Regions from separate parts of the Trinickia sp. HAY1-2D genome, predicted to be linked through region 1. Evidence: predicted binding sites of a transcription regulator. Region 1 holds the regulator's gene; each other region holds the start of a gene.

What was found. The regulator LexA, encoded in region 1, represses DNA repair genes until DNA is damaged. The targets are predictions, from matches to a motif close to ACTGTATNNNNATACAGT.
Region 2: a site for LexA is predicted at 2,266-2,283, ahead of recA (recombinase RecA). Genes of this name have one in related genera too.
Region 3: a site for LexA is predicted at 2,417-2,434, ahead of imuA (translesion DNA synthesis-associated protein ImuA). Genes of this name have one in related genera too.

Annotation. Positions count from the first base shown of each region.
Region 1 covers NZ_JBPGWX010000002.1:2,309,240-2,314,744, reverse strand. The annotation lists gene nodI (nodulation factor ABC transporter ATP-binding protein NodI) at 1-753, opposite strand, end outside; gene ACR9ZC_RS17950 (universal stress protein) at 953-1,450, shown strand; partial or broken gene ACR9ZC_RS17945 (DUF2939 domain-containing protein) at 1,475-2,103, opposite strand; gene ACR9ZC_RS17940 (hypothetical protein) at 2,243-2,590, opposite strand; gene lexA (transcriptional repressor LexA) at 2,614-3,261, opposite strand; gene ACR9ZC_RS17930 (sulfate ABC transporter substrate-binding protein) at 3,474-4,511, shown strand; gene cysT (sulfate ABC transporter permease subunit CysT) at 4,538-5,431, shown strand; gene cysW (sulfate ABC transporter permease subunit CysW) at 5,428-5,505, shown strand, end outside.
Region 2 covers NZ_JBPGWX010000002.1:3,660,411-3,665,915, reverse strand. The annotation lists gene ACR9ZC_RS24125 (sensor histidine kinase N-terminal domain-containing protein) at 1-1,303, opposite strand, end outside; gene ACR9ZC_RS24120 (response regulator) at 1,311-2,102, opposite strand; gene recA (recombinase RecA) at 2,358-3,431, shown strand; partial or broken gene recX (recombination regulator RecX) at 3,433-3,957, shown strand; gene sucC (ADP-forming succinate--CoA ligase subunit beta) at 4,483-5,505, shown strand, end outside.
Region 3 covers NZ_JBPGWX010000001.1:856,345-861,849, forward strand. The annotation lists gene ACR9ZC_RS03750 (error-prone DNA polymerase) at 1-282, opposite strand, end outside; gene ACR9ZC_RS03755 (Y-family DNA polymerase) at 292-1,761, opposite strand; gene imuA (translesion DNA synthesis-associated protein ImuA) at 1,691-2,398, opposite strand; gene ACR9ZC_RS03765 (hypothetical protein) at 2,686-2,886, shown strand; gene ACR9ZC_RS03770 (FitA-like ribbon-helix-helix domain-containing protein) at 2,960-3,211, shown strand; gene ACR9ZC_RS03775 (PIN domain-containing protein) at 3,208-3,594, shown strand; gene ACR9ZC_RS03780 (ABC transporter substrate-binding protein) at 3,735-5,324, shown strand; gene ACR9ZC_RS03785 (ABC transporter substrate-binding protein) at 5,484-5,505, shown strand, end outside.

The DNA.
Region 1 (5,505 bases):
CGCAAAAGGCGACAATTCCTCGCGCAGGGCTTCGGGCGCCGCGCCATAGACTTCAATGACATCGCAGCCGATCTCCTTGGCGATCAATGCGCGCGGCGCGCCTTCCGCGATCTTGCGGCCTTCCTCGATGATGCAGAGCCTATCGCAGAGCCGCTCCGCTTCCTCCATGAAGTGTGTCGTGAGCATGATGGTCTTGCCGCGAGACAACAACGAGCGCAACCGTTCCCAAATCAGGTGCCTCGCTTGCGGATCGAGCCCGGTTGTGGGCTCGTCCATGACCAGCACGTCCGGGTCGTTGATCAGTGCCCGTGCAAGCGTCAAACGTCGCTTCATGCCGCCCGAGAGCTCGGCCACGCGTGCATCGGCCTTGTTTTCAAGGCGCGCGAATTCCAATAGCGGATCCACCATGGCCCGGGTCTTGCTCGCAGACAGGCCGAAGTAACGCCCGAATATGAGCAGGTTTTCGCGCACGGTGAAATCGGGATCGAGATTGTCGAATTGGGGGACTACGCCGACGCGCTGCCGGGCGATGCGCGAGCGTGCTGGGATGGATTCGCCGGCAAGCATGATCGTCCCCGCGTCGGGGTTCGCAATGCCGAGCAGCATCTTCAATGTCGTGGTCTTGCCGGCCCCGTTCGGCCCTAGCAGTCCAAAGCATTCACCAGTGCGGACATGAAAACTCAGTCCGTCGACGACCGTCTTATCGCCGTAGTGTTTTTGCACGTCAGAAAATTCGATCGCGTTTTGCGGCATCGGGAGTCGAATGGGGCTGGTACGAAAATAGGTCCGTCGGCGCTCCATTCTATTGCATCGTCTGAAAGCGTCGTGCAAGGGAGCACAAAAGGACGCGTGGGCGGCAGCGAACTAGGCGTTTTCCATCTCTTGCAAGCGCGGGTGCCCCGCACCATGATTGAACCAAACGTCTGCGGTTAACGCAGGAAGGGAGGCCACGATGGCAAGCTACAACAAAATTCTGCTCTGTTACGACGGCACGCGCGAAGGCCGCAAAGCATTGCGCTGCGGCGCCGATCTCGCGCTCGACCTGAAGGCGGAAACGCATCTATTGTCGGTTGTCGACATGCGCACGAGCATCGCCCAAAGCGCTGGGCTATTGACCGACGTCGCGTGCGGCCGCTTCGAGGACGCCGCCCGGGAAATCCTGCAGGAAGGCGTCGATTGGCTCACAGAGCGGGGTGTCAAATCACAGGGGCATTTCGCGTTCGGTCATCCGATCGATGAAATCGCCCGGCTCGCCGCCGATCTGAAAGTGGACCTCGTCGTGGTCGGGCATCGCGCACGGAGCGGTTTGTCCCGCTGGTGGATGGGGGCCGGTAACACGCTATTGCTCGATCGCGTGTCGTGCAGCATTCTCGTGGCCGTGTCGACGGCGCATGAGCAAGAGCCCGTGACTGCAGCGCCCGCCAAGGCTGGCGCGGGAACGGAAACCTGAGCGCCGACAGGCAGCGCGCGCACGCTACTGATTCAGGTTGACCGCGAAGAGCTTCCACGAGAACCAGCCGTCGCGCCGCAGCAGCACGCTGTAGGGCCGGCTTTGCGCATCGCGCCGATAGGTGACGACGAATTGATCGATGCCGTCATATCCCGCGCTCGCTCGCGGCGGTTCAGTAGGAGCAGGCGCAGGCGCGGGCGCGTTGGATTGCCCCTGGCCCGACGCGGCAGAGTCCTCGTCGGGTTGTGCGCCCGGCTGCGGCGGCGTTTCGCCCGGTTCGCCGCGGGGGGCAAGCCGTTCAATAGCGCCGCGACGCCGTCCGGCGTGGCATAAGCGTCAACGAGCGGGCCAATCAGCGCCATACCGACCAGCGCACCGAGTGCCGCGAACGGATGCTCCCGTTTTTGCTCATCGATGCGGCGAGCCAGCATCTCGGTCACCTGCTGCTTCAGGCTCGTGCGCAGCGCCGGATAGTCGACGTAGCGATTGACGATTTCGGCATTCCGAGCGTCCGCCGCGCGCTTGAGCCGATCCAGCACAAGATACGGCGAGGCGTACGCCAAGGCGGCCACCCCGAGGACGATAACGGCAATGAGGACGGCGACAGCGGTGACGAGCCGATGCCGGCGGCCGAGACTCCTTTGATCGTTCATCATTCGATAGTCAGCTCATTCGGATGGAATTCAGATGGACTGCTTCCGACGCGAAACGATCCCGGCCGTCATCACTAGCGGTAACAACCTGTTTCAGCGGGCAATGGGACCCATGCGCCCCGGCGTTGTCCCCTCGCATTCAACCCAAACTGGCTGAGCGCAGCCCGGCGCGCTCCTCGTCGATGCACCGATCGATCATGCGGCACACCGCGTCGATCGTGCCGACAAGGATTACGCGCGACGCGCCGTGATAAACCCGGACAGGAGCGCGGCGTGCCGGCTCCGCGTGCAGGCCGCTGTTGAGTGACACACGGGCAAACGCGGGCTGTGTCGACGGCTGGAGGCCGGAAGACGACGACGCAAACGTCGATTCGCGCCCCGCGGTGCGCAACGGAGTTGCCTCGAGCGGCGGGCAGGGAATGAGGCCGCGCAAACGACGCAGGCGGCCGAAGGCGCGAAACGGAATAAGGCGGGCAAGGCGGTCCATGGCGTCTCCGTGATGTTCGTAATTCAGAATTCGGTGGGACGAATCAAGCCGACGGCAATCCCCTCGAGCGCGAACTCCGCGCTGCCGGCGTGCACGAAGATGTTTTCGTAATCGGGGTTCTCGGCGATCAGTTCGAGACCGTCGGGGCGGCGCTTCAAGCGCTTGACCGTGACGTCGTCCCCAAGACGCGCGACGATGATTTGACCGTCATTCGCTTCAGTGCGCTTTTGCACCGCCAGCAGGTCGCCATCGAGAATGCCGGCGTCGCGCATCGACAGGCCCCGCACCTTGAGCAGGTAATCCGGTTTGCTCGAAAAGAGCGCCGGGTCACAGGCGTAATGCTGCGAGATATGCTCCTGCGCCAGGATGGGGCTGCCCGCTGCGACTCGTCCGACCAGCGGCAGCGACAATTGCATGAGCGCCGCATGCGGCAGCGAAAGCTGACGCGGCGCATCGTCCAGACCGAGCAGCCGGATGCCGCGCGATGCACCCGCGGCCAGTTCGATGACACCCTTTCGCGCCAGCGCGCGCAAGTGCTCTTCAGCGGAGTTTGCCGAGCTGAAACCCAGCGCCGCGGCGATTTCGGCGCGGGTGGGCGGAAAACCACTGTGCTCGATCGATTGCCGGATCAGATCGAATACCTGCTGCTGCCGTGCGGTGAGTTTGGTCATAGGGCCACTGTATGTATGAACAGGTTGCTGTATTTTTATACAGTATCGAGCGGATTTCAAGCAAAACGTTGCGACCCCGCTGCGAAAACTCGCAGGGCCGCCTTTAGCAGCTTTTCGTATAAAAAAATGAAAATCCATTCGTTCCGCTCATAAGGGCGACCGTCTAGACTGGCCCGACTTCATACAAACGCCGGCAGGCAGAGGGGAAACGCATGAGCACACGGGGAACGGCGCGTTCCGGCGCGCGCAGACGCTGGTTGGCGGGGATGGCCGCCGGCACGGCGGCGCTGATCCTGGGGTCGCCGAGCGCATTTGCGCAAACGACGCTGCTCAATGTTTCCTACGACCCGACGCGCGAGCTCTATCAAGACGTCGACAAGGCTTTCGCCGCGCAATGGAAAGCCCAAACGGGCGAGACGCTTTCGATCCGTCAGTCGCACGGCGGCTCCGGTGCGCAGGCGCGCTCGGTGCTCGACGGCCTGCAGGCCGACGTCGTGACACTCGCGCTGGCCTACGACATCCAGGCGCTGGCCGACCGTGGCCTCGTGGCGCAGGACTGGCAAAAGCGGTTGCCGGACAACGCCTCGCCCTATACGTCGACGATCGTGTTCCTCGTGCGCAGCGGCAACCCCAAGCACATCAAGGATTGGGACGATCTGGTGAAACCGGGGGTTTCGATCGTGACCCCGAACCCCAAGACTTCGGGCGGGGCGCGCTGGAATTACCTGGCGGCCTGGGCCTATGCGCTCAACCGGCCGGGCGGCGACGCCGTCAAGGCCCGCGCGTTCGTCACTGCGCTCTATCGCAATGCGGGCGTGCTCGATTCGGGAGCGCGCGGCGCGACGACGAGCTTCGTGCAACGCAGTCTCGGCGATGTGCTGATCGCGTGGGAGAACGAGGCGTTTCTCGCACGCAAGGAATTCGGCGCGGACAAGTTCGAGATCGTGGTGCCGTCGGCCAGCATCCTGGCGGAGCCCCCGGTGGCGGTCGTGGACCGCGTCGTCGAGCGGCGAGGCACGCGCAAGCTCGCCGAAGCGTATCTGCGGTTTCTCTATACCGACGAAGGACAGCGGATCGCGGCGCGCAACTACTATCGGCCGCGCGCCACCAATTTGCCGGCCGATCTGACCGCGCAGTTCCCCAAGCTCAAGCTCTACACGGTCGATGCCACATTCGGCGGCTGGACCAACGCGCAAAAGACGCACTTTGCCGACGGTGGAGTGTTCGATTCGATTTATCAGCCGCATTGAGCGGTGCCCGCCTATCGGTCGACAGCATGACGAAATTCGCTTTTCGCAAACCCGGCGCCTTGCCCGGCTTCGGTCTGACACTCGGTCTCACGCTGACCTACCTGGGTCTCGTCGTGCTCATACCGCTCGCCATGGCCTTTTTGAAGGCGGCGACGCTCGGACCCGCGCCGTTCTTCGCGGCTGTCGCTTCGCCGCGCGTTGTTGCCTCGTATCGTTTGACGATCGGCGCCGCGGCGGTTGGGGCACTCATCAACGGCGCGTTCGGCCTGCTCGTCGCGTGGGTGCTCGTGCGCTATCGGTTTCCCGGCAAACGGTTCGTCGATGCCATCGTCGATCTGCCGTTCGCGCTGCCGACCGCGGTGGCCGGTATCGCACTCGCGACGGTCTACTCCGAGCACGGATGGATCGGCCGGTGGCTCGCGCCGCTCGGCCTCAAAGTGGCATTTACGCCGCTTGGCGTGCTGGTCGCGTTGACGTTCATCGGCCTGCCGTTCGTCGTGCGAACAGTGGAGCCGGTCCTTGCCGATTTCGAGCGCGCGCAGGAAGAAGCCGCCGCCTGCCTTGGCGCCTCGCGCGCCCAGACGTTCATGCGCGTCGTGCTGCCCGCGCTCGTGCCCGCCTGGTCCACGGGGGTCGCGCTCGCGTTCGCGCGCGCACTCGGCGAATACGGTTCGGTCATCTTCATCGCCGGCAACATTCCGATGAAGTCCGAAGTCACCTCGCTCATCATCATCACCAAACTGGAACAGTACGACTATGCCGGCGCCACTGCGCTCGCCACCGCGATGCTCGTCGCTTCGTTCCTGATGCTTTTCGCGATCAACGCGCTGCAATGGCATTGGCAGCGGCGCACGAGTCCGCGTGGGCGCCGCCGGTCGGCTCTGACGAGCGGTACGACGATCTCGGGAGCGCTCACATGAACCAACTTGCTGCGACCGCCCGTTCGGCTCGCTCGCCGGCAGCGGATGGCGTGCGGGCACGAGCCGATACGCAT
Region 2 (5,505 bases), 1.4 Mb from region 1:
TCGGGGTATAGCGGATGGCGTTATCGATCACGTTCGAAAGCATCTCGCGAAGCATGACGGCATTACCGGCGACCATGGCGGGCGGATCGCGGCCCTCCTCGGGGCCCTCGTAGCCGAGATCCATCTGTTTGGCCAGCGCGGCGCGTACCCAGTCGCGCACAGCCAATCGCGCGAGATGCGCAATCTCGATGGGCGCGAAGATTTGCCCCGACATGCGATTTTCGGCGCGCGCGAGGGCGAGCAACTGAGTCACGAGCCGCGCCGCCTGGTCGGAACTTGCCGCAATCTGTTCGAGCGATAGGCGCACCTCGGGCGACACGTCCTGCCGCAATGCCAACTCGGCTTGCGTGTGCAGCCCAGCAAGCGGCGTTTTCATCTGATGCGCCGCATCGGCAATGAAGCGCTTTTGCAGATCGATGTTTTGCGCGAGGCGCGTGAGCAGATCGTTGAACGAGGTGACGAGCGGCTCGATCTCGGGTGGCGCACGCTGCGCTTCGAGTGGCGACAAGTCGTCGGGCCGGCGCGCGCGCAAGTTGGCCTGCAGCGCCGTCAGCGGCGCAAGCCCGCGCGAAAGGCCGAACCATACCAACACGATCGCAAGCGGCAGAATCACGAACTGCGGCAGGATCACGCCCTTGATGATGTCGTTGGCGAGCGCGCTGCGCTTGTCGAACGTTTCGCCGACCTGCACCAGCACCGTTTGCCCGGCCGGAGAGACCGGCAATTCGACGCTCGTATACGCGATACGGATATCGTTGCCGTGCAAGATCGCGTCACGGAATTCGACGATACCGGGCTGAGGGCGATCGTCATCGGCCGGCTGCGGCATATCGGGCACGCCGGCAACGAGCTCGCCGCGTGTGCCGAGCACCTGGTAGAAAACCTTGTCGGTGTTGTCGCCATTCAGAAAGTCGCGCGCGGCAGCGGGCAGCGAGAGTTCCGCCACGCCGCCCACCGGATGGATCTGGCGCGCGAGCACATAGGCATCGGTCTCGAGCGCGCGATCGAACGGACCATTGGCGATCGTCTTCGCCACGAGGTAGGTCACCGCAATGCTCATCGGCCAGAGCAGCAACAGCGGCGCGAGCATCCAGTCGAGAATTTCCCCGAAAAGCGAGCGCGGTCGCTCCGGCCCGCCCGCATCGGCTTCGTCGGGCGGTGCGTACGGATTGGCGGCGTGCGTATGCGCGGCGCTGTCGGGTGTCTTGCTCGCTGCCGCGGATGCGTCGTGCGAGCCGGCCGAGGGTGCCGGGCGCGAGCGCGGTGGCGCGCCGTCGTCCTGTGTCGAGACGCGCGAACCCATTACATGCCTACTTGGATGCAGGTTTTGCGGCGGAATCGGTCGCACGGGGCGCGGTGGGTGCCGTGGCGGCGGCAGCAGCACCATCGGCGGTGCTCTGGGACGGCGCGTCGGCTACCGGTCCGTTCGAGCTTGCGGCGGGCTTTTCGAGGCAATAGCCGAGCCCTCGCACCGTGATGATGCGCACGCCGCTCGGCTCGATCTTTTTGCGCAGACGATGCACGTACACTTCGATTGCGTTGTTGCTGACTTCCTCGCCCCACTCGCACAGATGATCGACGAGCTGTTCCTTCGAAACCAGCCGCCCGATCCGCTGCAGCAATATTTCCAGCACGCCGAGTTCGCGCGCGGAGAGATCGACCACCTGATCGCTCACATAGGCGATGCGCCCGACCTGATCGAACGCGAGCGAGCCGTGGCGGATGACGGTCGGCCCGCCGCCCGTGCCGCGGCGCGTCAGCGCGCGGACGCGCGCTTCGAGTTCGTTCAGATGAAAAGGCTTGGCCATGTAGTCGTCGGCGCCGAGATCGAGCCCTTTCACGCGCTCGTCGACGCTATCCGCGGCCGTCAGAATCAGTACGGGCAGGCTCGAATTGCGCGCGCGCAGACGGCGCAGCACTTCCAGCCCCGACATGCGCGGCAACCCCAGATCGAGAATCAGCAGATCGAACGTCTGCATCGAAAGGGCGGCGTCGGCCTCGCTGCCGCCCTTGACGTGATCGACGGCATAGCCCGATTGGCGGAGTGATCGGACGAGGCCGTCCGCGAGTATGCTGTCGTCTTCGGCAATGAGTATTCGCATGATGCGCGGGCTGGCCGGCTCGTCGGCGTCGAGCCCGACAGGCCGCAGTCTCCAATGTATTTCGAGGTCTCGCCGCGGCCGGAGCAACCGAAAGTTGCGCCGTGCTCGCCGCCCGGCTCGTTGCCGCCATGCAAATCCGCGTTGTACCGGGCTTGCAAAGAACCCTGTTTTTTTATACAGTACTTGCGTTTCGTGTGCCGGCCAGTACTCGGCCCGCCCGCCACAGACGCCGCTCATCATAGCAAAGGACGATTCATGGAAGAAAGCAAGAAAGGCTCGGCTGGACTGACGGCTGAAAAGAGCAAGGCGCTGGCCGCCGCGCTCGCGCAGATCGAAAAGCAGTTCGGCAAAGGGTCGGTCATGCGGCTCGGCGATGGCGAAGTGGCCGAAGACATCCAGGTGGTCTCCACGGGCTCGCTCGGCCTCGATATCGCGCTTGGTGTCGGCGGCCTGCCGCGTGGGCGTGTGGTCGAGATCTACGGTCCCGAATCGTCGGGCAAGACGACGCTGACGCTGCAAGTCATTGCCGAGATGCAAAAGCTCGGCGGCACGGCGGCGTTCATCGATGCCGAGCACGCGCTCGATATCCAATATGCGGCGAAGCTCGGCGTGAACGTGAACGATCTGCTCGTGTCGCAGCCCGACACGGGCGAGCAGGCGCTTGAAATTGCCGACGCGCTCGTGCGCTCGGGCTCGATCGACATGATCGTGATCGATTCGGTCGCGGCGCTCGTGCCGAAGGCGGAAATCGAAGGCGAGATGGGCGATTCGCTGCCGGGCCTGCAGGCGCGCCTGATGTCGCAGGCGCTGCGCAAGCTCACGGGCACGATCAAGCGTACCAATTGCCTCGTGATCTTCATCAACCAGATCCGTATGAAGATCGGCGTGATGTTCGGCAACCCCGAAACCACCACGGGCGGCAATGCGCTCAAGTTCTATGCTTCGGTGCGGCTCGACATCCGCCGTATCGGTTCGATCAAGAAGAACGACGAAGTCATTGGCAACGAGACTCGCGTGAAGGTGGTCAAGAACAAGGTCTCGCCGCCGTTCCGCGAAGCGATTTTCGACATCTTGTATGGCGAGGGTATTTCGCGCCAGGGCGAGATCATCGATCTCGGCGTACAAGCGAAGATCGTCGACAAGGCCGGCGCCTGGTACAGCTACAGCGGTGAGCGCATCGGCCAGGGCAAGGACAACGCGCGCGAATTCCTGCGCGAGAATCCCGATATCGCGCGCGAGATCGAAAACCGCATCCGTGAGTCGCTGGGCGTCAATGCCATGCCACCGGCGGCCGATGCAGGCGTCGCAGTAGCCGGCGAAGAGGAGTAAGCGCCGCGTGATGCGCAAGGTCCGCGCTGCATCGGGTACCGTCGGTGCCGCCGCGCGCGGACAGCGCTCGCTTCGGGCGCGCGCCCTCGATTACCTGTCGAGGCGCGAATACAGCCGTGTCGAGTTGTCGCGCAAGTTGTCTCAGTTTGCCGAACCCGAAGAATCGGTCGAGGCGCTCGTCGATTCACTCGAGCGCGAGGGCTGGCTGTCCGATGCCCGGTTCGTCGAAAGCGTCGTGCATCGGCGTGCTCAGCGGATGGGCACGACGCGCATCGTCAGCGAATTGCGCCGGCATGCCGTTGACGATTCGCTCGTCGAGGCGGTTGGCTCGAAGCTTCGCGAAACTGAACTCGCGCGCGCCTTGGCGGTCTGGCGCAAGAAATTCGGTACGCTCCCGCAAACGCCTGCCGAGCGCGCGAAACAAGCGCGCTTTTTGGCGATGCGCGGATTTTCACAGGCTATCGCCATGCAGATTCTCAAGGGCCAGGGCGAGCCTGATGAGTCGAGCGACTGGAGCGACGGCTAGTCGCGATCGCATCGTACAGCCATCCGTGACGAGGTTCCTGGGCGCTCCCGGGGGACTGGACGCTCGGGCCAGCCAGCGTTCCGAGCGATGGTTCCCACTATGCTAAAATCTTCGGGTTTCCTCGCCAGCCGTCTTCCCTCCCATGCCGCCTTTACCGCCCGTGTCCCGCCCGTTGCGCTGTCATTCACGCGCGATTCGAGCGGAAGCCTTCGGGCGCGAGGATGGCCTCCGGGACATCGGGACGCGTCTGACCGACCACCCGCCTCGTGTCGAGGCGAATAGGGTGCAGTGTCCCTGTCCCCTCGAAGTTTCCCCTCTCGCCTACCGCGCCCGCGTCGGGCTCAAATTCCCCGATTACTTTTGCCGCCGCTCGATACGTCACCTGCCTGCACAGGCTGGGGCGTGCATGGCGCAGCGAGGCGAAGGTGGTACGCGCGCAGATACGGACGAGGCCGGCACGACCGGTGCCAGGGCAGCCAGCGATTACGAAGTTCAATCCAACTCTTAGACTGAAGGGAATCACGCATGAAGATTCACGAGTACCAGGGTAAGGAAATCCTGCGGAAATTCGGCGTCGCGGTACCGCGCGGCAAGCCCGTGTTTTCTGTGGATGACGCGGTGAAAGCCGCCGAGGAGCTCGGTGGCCCGGTCTGGGTCGTCAAGGCGCAGATTCACGCGGGCGGCCGTGGCAAGGGCGGCGGCGTGAAGGTCGCGAAATCGCTCGAGCAGGTGCGCGAGTACGCGAACCAGATCCTCGGGATGCAGCTCGTCACGCATCAGACTGGCGCGGAAGGCCAGAAGGTCAACCGTCTGCTGATCGAAGAAGGCGCGGACATCAAGAAGGAGCTGTATGTCGGCCTCGTGATCGACCGCGTTTCGCAAAAGATCGTCGTCATGGGTTCGAGCGAAGGCGGCATGGACATCGAGGAAGTCGCCGCGAAGACGCCCGAAGCGATCCACAAGGTCGCCGTCGATCCGGCCACGGGCCTCGCCGATGCGCAGGCCGATGAGCTCGCGAAGAAGATTGGCGTACCCGACGCATCGGTGCCGCAAGCCCGCGCGATTCTGCAAGGTCTTTACAAGGCCTTCTGGGAAACGGACGCATCGCTTGCCGAAATCAACCCGTTGATTCTGACGGGCGACGGCAAGGTGATCGCGCTCGACGCCAAGTTCAACTTCGATTCGAACGCGCTCTTCCGTCACCCCGAGATCGTCGCCTACCGCGATCTGGATGAAGAGGATCCGGCCGAAGTCGAAGCCTCGAAGTTCGATCTCGCCTACATCTCGCTCGACGGCAACATCGGCTGTCTCGTGAACGGTGCAGGCCTGGCGATGGCAACGATGGACACCATCAAACTGTTCGGCGGCGAACCGGCCAACTTCCTCGATGTCGGCGGCGGCGCCACGACCGAGAAGGTCACCGAAGCGTTCAAGCTGATGCTGAAAAACCCGGGCCTGAAGGCCATCCTCGTCAACATCTTCGGCGGCATCATGCGCTGCGATGTGATTGCCGAAGGCGTCATTGCCGCCTCGAAGGCCGTGCATCTG
Region 3 (5,505 bases), on a different contig from region 1:
CCGGTTCTGTGCAAGCAGAATCAGCCCGAAAGCCGGCGAGCCGTCGGCATTGACCAGCTTGAAATACGAGCCGACGACGAGCGGCAGTTGCGCTTGCCTGGCCGCCACATGCGCGCGCACGATGCCGGCAAGCGAGCACTCATCGGTGATCGCCAGGCCGGCGTAACCCAATTGCGCGGCGCGCTCGGCCAACTCCTCGGCATGCGATGCGCCTTGCAGGAACGTGAAATTCGATAGGCAAAAAAGCTCGGCATAAGCCGGCAGCGCGGTCGGAACAGTCATCGTCGCGCCTCAACCGAAAAGCCCGTGAAGAAACCAGCTCGGCTCTTTTTCGATATCGCGGCTGCTTACGCGCTCGCGATAGATCCAGTAGCAGCTTCGGTCTTGCGCCTGAGCCACGAAGTAATCGCGCGTCACGAGTTCGCCGTCGAACCAGCCGGCCTCGATCCGCTCGCCGGTCGAAACGATCTTGAGCGGCGAGCCGTAGAACGGACGATGCTGACGCATCAGCAAACGCACGGGCGTCTCGAGCAACCAGGTGGGACGCGGCAGGACCGCGGGCGCGCTCGCCGCTTGGATCTTGGCATGCACCGGCACCCAACGGTTCGCGATCTCGGGACGATAGTCGGCCGCCGGCGCCGCGCGCAGCACGTTTTCTTCTCCCAAACGCGCGACGAGCAACTCGATGAGCCGCGCATGATCCTGTGCCGAGCCGCCGGGCTCGGGAAAGAGCGTTTCCGAGGCCGGCACCGCCGGCGCCACGTTCGTCGCTTCGAGCCGAAGCGCGATGACCGAGCCCGGCAGCGTCAGACGTCCCAAACGTTCTTTGAGCAGCTTGACGAGATGATCTTCGCGCCAGGTCGGCTCGCCGAGCGCGATCGCGAGCGCCGTGGGCTCCATCGCTTCGCGGCCGCGCTCGTGTTCGAGAAAAAACGTTGCCGCCGCGAGCGACAGCTGGCGGGCCACGAGCCAGCCGCACAATTGCACGATGAGCCGGCGCGCGGCGAACAGCATGCCTTCCGCATGCTCGATGCGGTCGGGCAGTTCGATGCGGGCCACAAAGACGGGCGGCGGCTCCAGCCAGTCGAAAAGCTCGGGCGCCCCGCCGAAAGCCTGATCGAGCGATGCGAGCACTTCGGCGCCGCAGCGTCTTTGCAAACCCGCGCGCGGCAACCGGCGAATATCGGCAATCGTCTTGCAGCCGAGACCAGTCAACCAATCGGCGAACGGTTGGAGATCCGGCACCGTGCCGAACGGCAGCCTGTCGAGTTCGCGCGCGAGCGAACGCATCGCGAGAAAACGGCGCTGACCGTTCTGAACGAGCAGCCAGGCTCCCTGCCCCGTAGGCGCCGCACTGACGCGCGCGCTCAGGCCCATCTCGCGCAAGACGATTCGCACCTGCCGGCACAATCGCAGCATCCCGCCGAACAGACGCAGGCTCGCACTGACATCGACAAGCAGGGTTGTTCCATCCACCCTGCTCACTTCCGGCGAAAACTGCATCAGCGCCATGGCGACTTCGCGCTGCGCGGCCTCTTCCTTGGTCAGGTCGCGCTCGTAAATAGTGGCACCCGGCGCCAGCGTCAGCACGCCCCCGCGGCGCATGCCCAGCTGCACGCCCGCTGCGCGCGCGGCATCATCGGCCACGATGACGCTGTCTTTTTCGAGTACGACCGCGCCTTGTGCCGCTTCAGGCCACCACTTCGGCCGGAATACCTCCAGCTGGAGTCGGTACAGTTTGACGGCGAGAAATACGCGCATGACGGCTGAACAAAATAGGACTGGGATGCAGAGGAATCGACAAGGCTTCGGCGCGTGTCGGCCCTCGTCGCTTCACGATATCGACGCTGATGCCGTCGTCCGCCGGGCGCACCGCCAGCCGCAGTAACGCCGGCGAGGCCTGCTGAGCGGCTGCGAGCGGCCTCACCATGACAAAAAGCGTGTCCGACGACTGAGCAGCAAGATGCAGCCGCCGCAACGAGGCCGTTTGCACCTGCTGCGCCCAAAAGAGCACCACCCCGCACGTGCCAGCCCGGAGCATCTGCTCGGCAGACCAGAGGGCATCAGGCATTTTGGCCGCGCGCACCTGAATCAATTGTTCGAGGGGCACATCCAGATAGGCGAAGGCCGGCCCATTGGGCACATGCGGGGGCTGCACGAGCGCAATGGGACGCCGGCCCTGTGCCGCGAGCACCGGCCGCAACAGCCGCATTTCGCCTACCCCCGGCTGCTGAATCAGCAGATCCACGAGTGCTCCGAGGGGCCAGCCGCCGCCCGGCAGCTCGGCCGACAATGCCGCATAACCCGTATCCACTGTACGCAGGCCACCCCGCGCCAGCTGCGACGCGCGCCAGAGCGAAGGGTGAACGTCTTCGGGATGGGAAAGAGCGGCAAACATCGGACAATTGCGCAATAACCTGTATGGATGTACAGTATGCTACACGTATTCGGAGTGTTCCGAATAGGTACTTTTTGGGATGACGGCAGGAAAATGAAGAGCGGGCGCCGGCAACGCACCCCGTAAATCTGGGAGGTGGACGATTCCTCGCTGGCCCTCCACTATTGGCCGGCTGGAATGGCGCATGCGTCGGCATCCCTCGTCACCGCGTCCCCGAGCGTCCTTGCGTCACGGGCCCGCGGCATCATTCATCACGAACTGGCTCGATACTGCAGCGTCCTATTTCAATGGAACCCGAACGATACAGAGGCTATGAAATCTGGGGCCACGTCATCGCGCAAGACGAGCGCTTTGCCGCGAGCGGCACCGTCACGCGGAACAACGAGCTGATTCAAGGCTCCGGTATCCTCGCTTTTTTCGCTACCGAAGAGGAAGCCCGCGCAGCGGGCATCGAATGGGCACGCGCGTGGGTTGATTGCCACCGATGACGCACGTATCCCTTTAATTGCGGGGGGCGTCATGCTTTGATTAAAATGCTGTCATTGATGAATGGAGCACAGCATGGCGAGCATGACGATTCGTAACATCGACGACCAGCTTAAGGCGCGGCTGCGCGTGCAGGCTGCTCAGCACGGCCACTCTATGGAAGACGAGGCCCGCGACATTCTACGGGCGGCACTTTCGACCAGCGCTCGAATCGAGCAGCGCAGTCTCGCGGAATCTATTCGTAGCCGAATCGAGCCGCTCGGCGGTGTTGAACTCGATCTGCCCGCTCGCGAGGCAATCGCCGACCGTGTGAACCTGGGTCCATGATTGTTCTCGACACGAACGTCCTCTCGGAAATCCTGCGGCCCGCGCCTGATTCTCGCGTAATGGCATGGCTGGCGCTCCAGCCGCGCGCCGCGCTTTTCACTACGACTGTCACCGAGGCAGAAATCCTATACGGCGTCCGCTTGTTGGCCGATGGTTCGCGAAAAGAAGCGCTGTCAATCGCCATCGAAGATATTTTCGATAAGGACTTTGCGGACAGGCTTCTAAGCTTCGACAGCGACGCTGCAGCCATGTATGCCGACATCGCTGCCTCGGGAAGAAACAGCGGCAGGCCAATCAGTCAGTTCGATGCGATGATCGCTGCAGTAACGAAGTCCAGAGGAGCGACGCTGGCGACCCGCAACGTAAAGGACTTCGTCAATTGAGGTGTTGCTATCGTGGATCCTTGGGCCACGTAAATTGAACCGAGTTCGCCACGCGGTACGATGACGGTCTTGCGCTCCGCGCGCGGCTGTCACTGCCATCACCGCCGCGGAGCCCATCGCCCTTTTCCGATGGAGTCCGCATGAAGCATTTGCTGTCGAAATTCGTCGTCACGGCGGCGATTGCCGCACTGACGCCCCTTACCTCGCTTCATGCCGCCACGCCGCCCGGCATCTTCGTGATCGCCACGCAAATCGGCGAGTTCACGACACTGGACCCGAGCGAAATCTACGAGCTCGTGCCGTCTGAATACGTGGCAAATGTCTATGAGCGGCTCGTGCAGATCGATCTGCACGACCCCTCCAAGTTCGAAAGCAAGCTCGCGCAGTCGTGGAGTGTCGGTGCCGACGGCACCACATATACGTTCAAGCTGCGCCCTGGCGTCAAATTCCACTCAGGCAATCCTGTCACGGCCGACGACGTCGCATGGTCGCTGCAACGCACCGTGCTGCTCGGCAAAGGTCCGGCCGGCGTATTGGCCGATCTTGGCCTCACCAAAGAAAACGTCACGCAGCAGGTTCGAAAGATCGACGAACAGACCGTGACGCTGCAGACCGATCGCAAATATGCGCCGAGCTTCGTCCTGAACGTCTTGAGCGCGGGCCCCGGCTCGATTCTCGACAAGAAGCTGCTGCTTTCGCACGAACAAAACGGCGACGCCGGCAGCGCATGGCTCAGGACCCACGACGCCGGCTCCGGGCCCTACCAGCTCGTCAAGTGGACGCCGAACGAAAGTCTCGTGCTGCAGCGATTCGACGATTACCGCGCCCCGTATCCCATGAAGCGCATCGTGCTGCGTCACGTGCCCGAAGCCTCGGCGCAACGGCTGCTGCTCGAAAACGGCGACGCCGACGCCGCGCGCAATCTGAGCCCCGACAGCCTCGCGGCGCTTTCGAAAGCGGGCAAGATCCATGTGGCGTCGTGGCCCGCTTCGGCATTGCTCTATCTGAGCCTGAATACGAAAAACCCGAATCTGGCGAAGCCTGAAGTGCAGCAGGCCATGAAATGGCTCATCGATTACGACGGCATTCAGCGCAATATCGTCAGTACCACTTACAAAGTGCATCAAACCTTTCTGCCCGACGGTTTTCTCGGGGTGCTCGATGCGAACCCGTACCGTCTGGACGTGCCCAAGGCGAAGATGTTGCTCGCAAAAGCAGGCCTGCCGAATGGCTTCGAAGTGACGATGGACATGCCGAACGACTACCCGTTCGTGGAAATCGCGCAAGCGCTGCAAGCGAGCTTCGCGCAAGGCGGCATCAAAGTGAAGCTGATCCCCGGCGACGCCAAGCAGGCGATCGGCAAGTACCGCGCGCGTCAGCACGATATCTTCATCGGCGAATGGTCGTCCGACTACATGGATCCGAACAGCAATGCGCGCGGCTTCGCCTGGAATCCGGACAACTCCGATCAATCGAAGTACAAAATGCTGGCGTGGCGCAACAGTTGGAACATTCCGCAGCTGACCGCCGAAACGGAGGCAGCGCTCGTCGAACCGGCGCCTGCGCAACGCGCGAAGCGATATGCCGCCCTGCAGCGGCAGGTACTCGACCATTCGCCGTTTATCATCATGTTCGAAAAAGTCGTTCAGGTGGCTACACGCCCCGGCGTCACCGGGCCGGAAGTTGGCCCCATCAACGATCTGACGTCTTACCGGACATTGAAGAAATAACTACGTTCGACGGAGCAGGCCATTCAATTGGGAGCGCGCATGAAACACTGGTTGCCCAAGTCCACCGCGGCACTGCCCGCGATCTTTCTCCCGGTATGCCTCGCAATCGGCTTGTCATTGACCGCACCGGTCGACGCTCGGGCTGCAACGCCGAAGGATATGTTCGTCATGGCCACGCTGC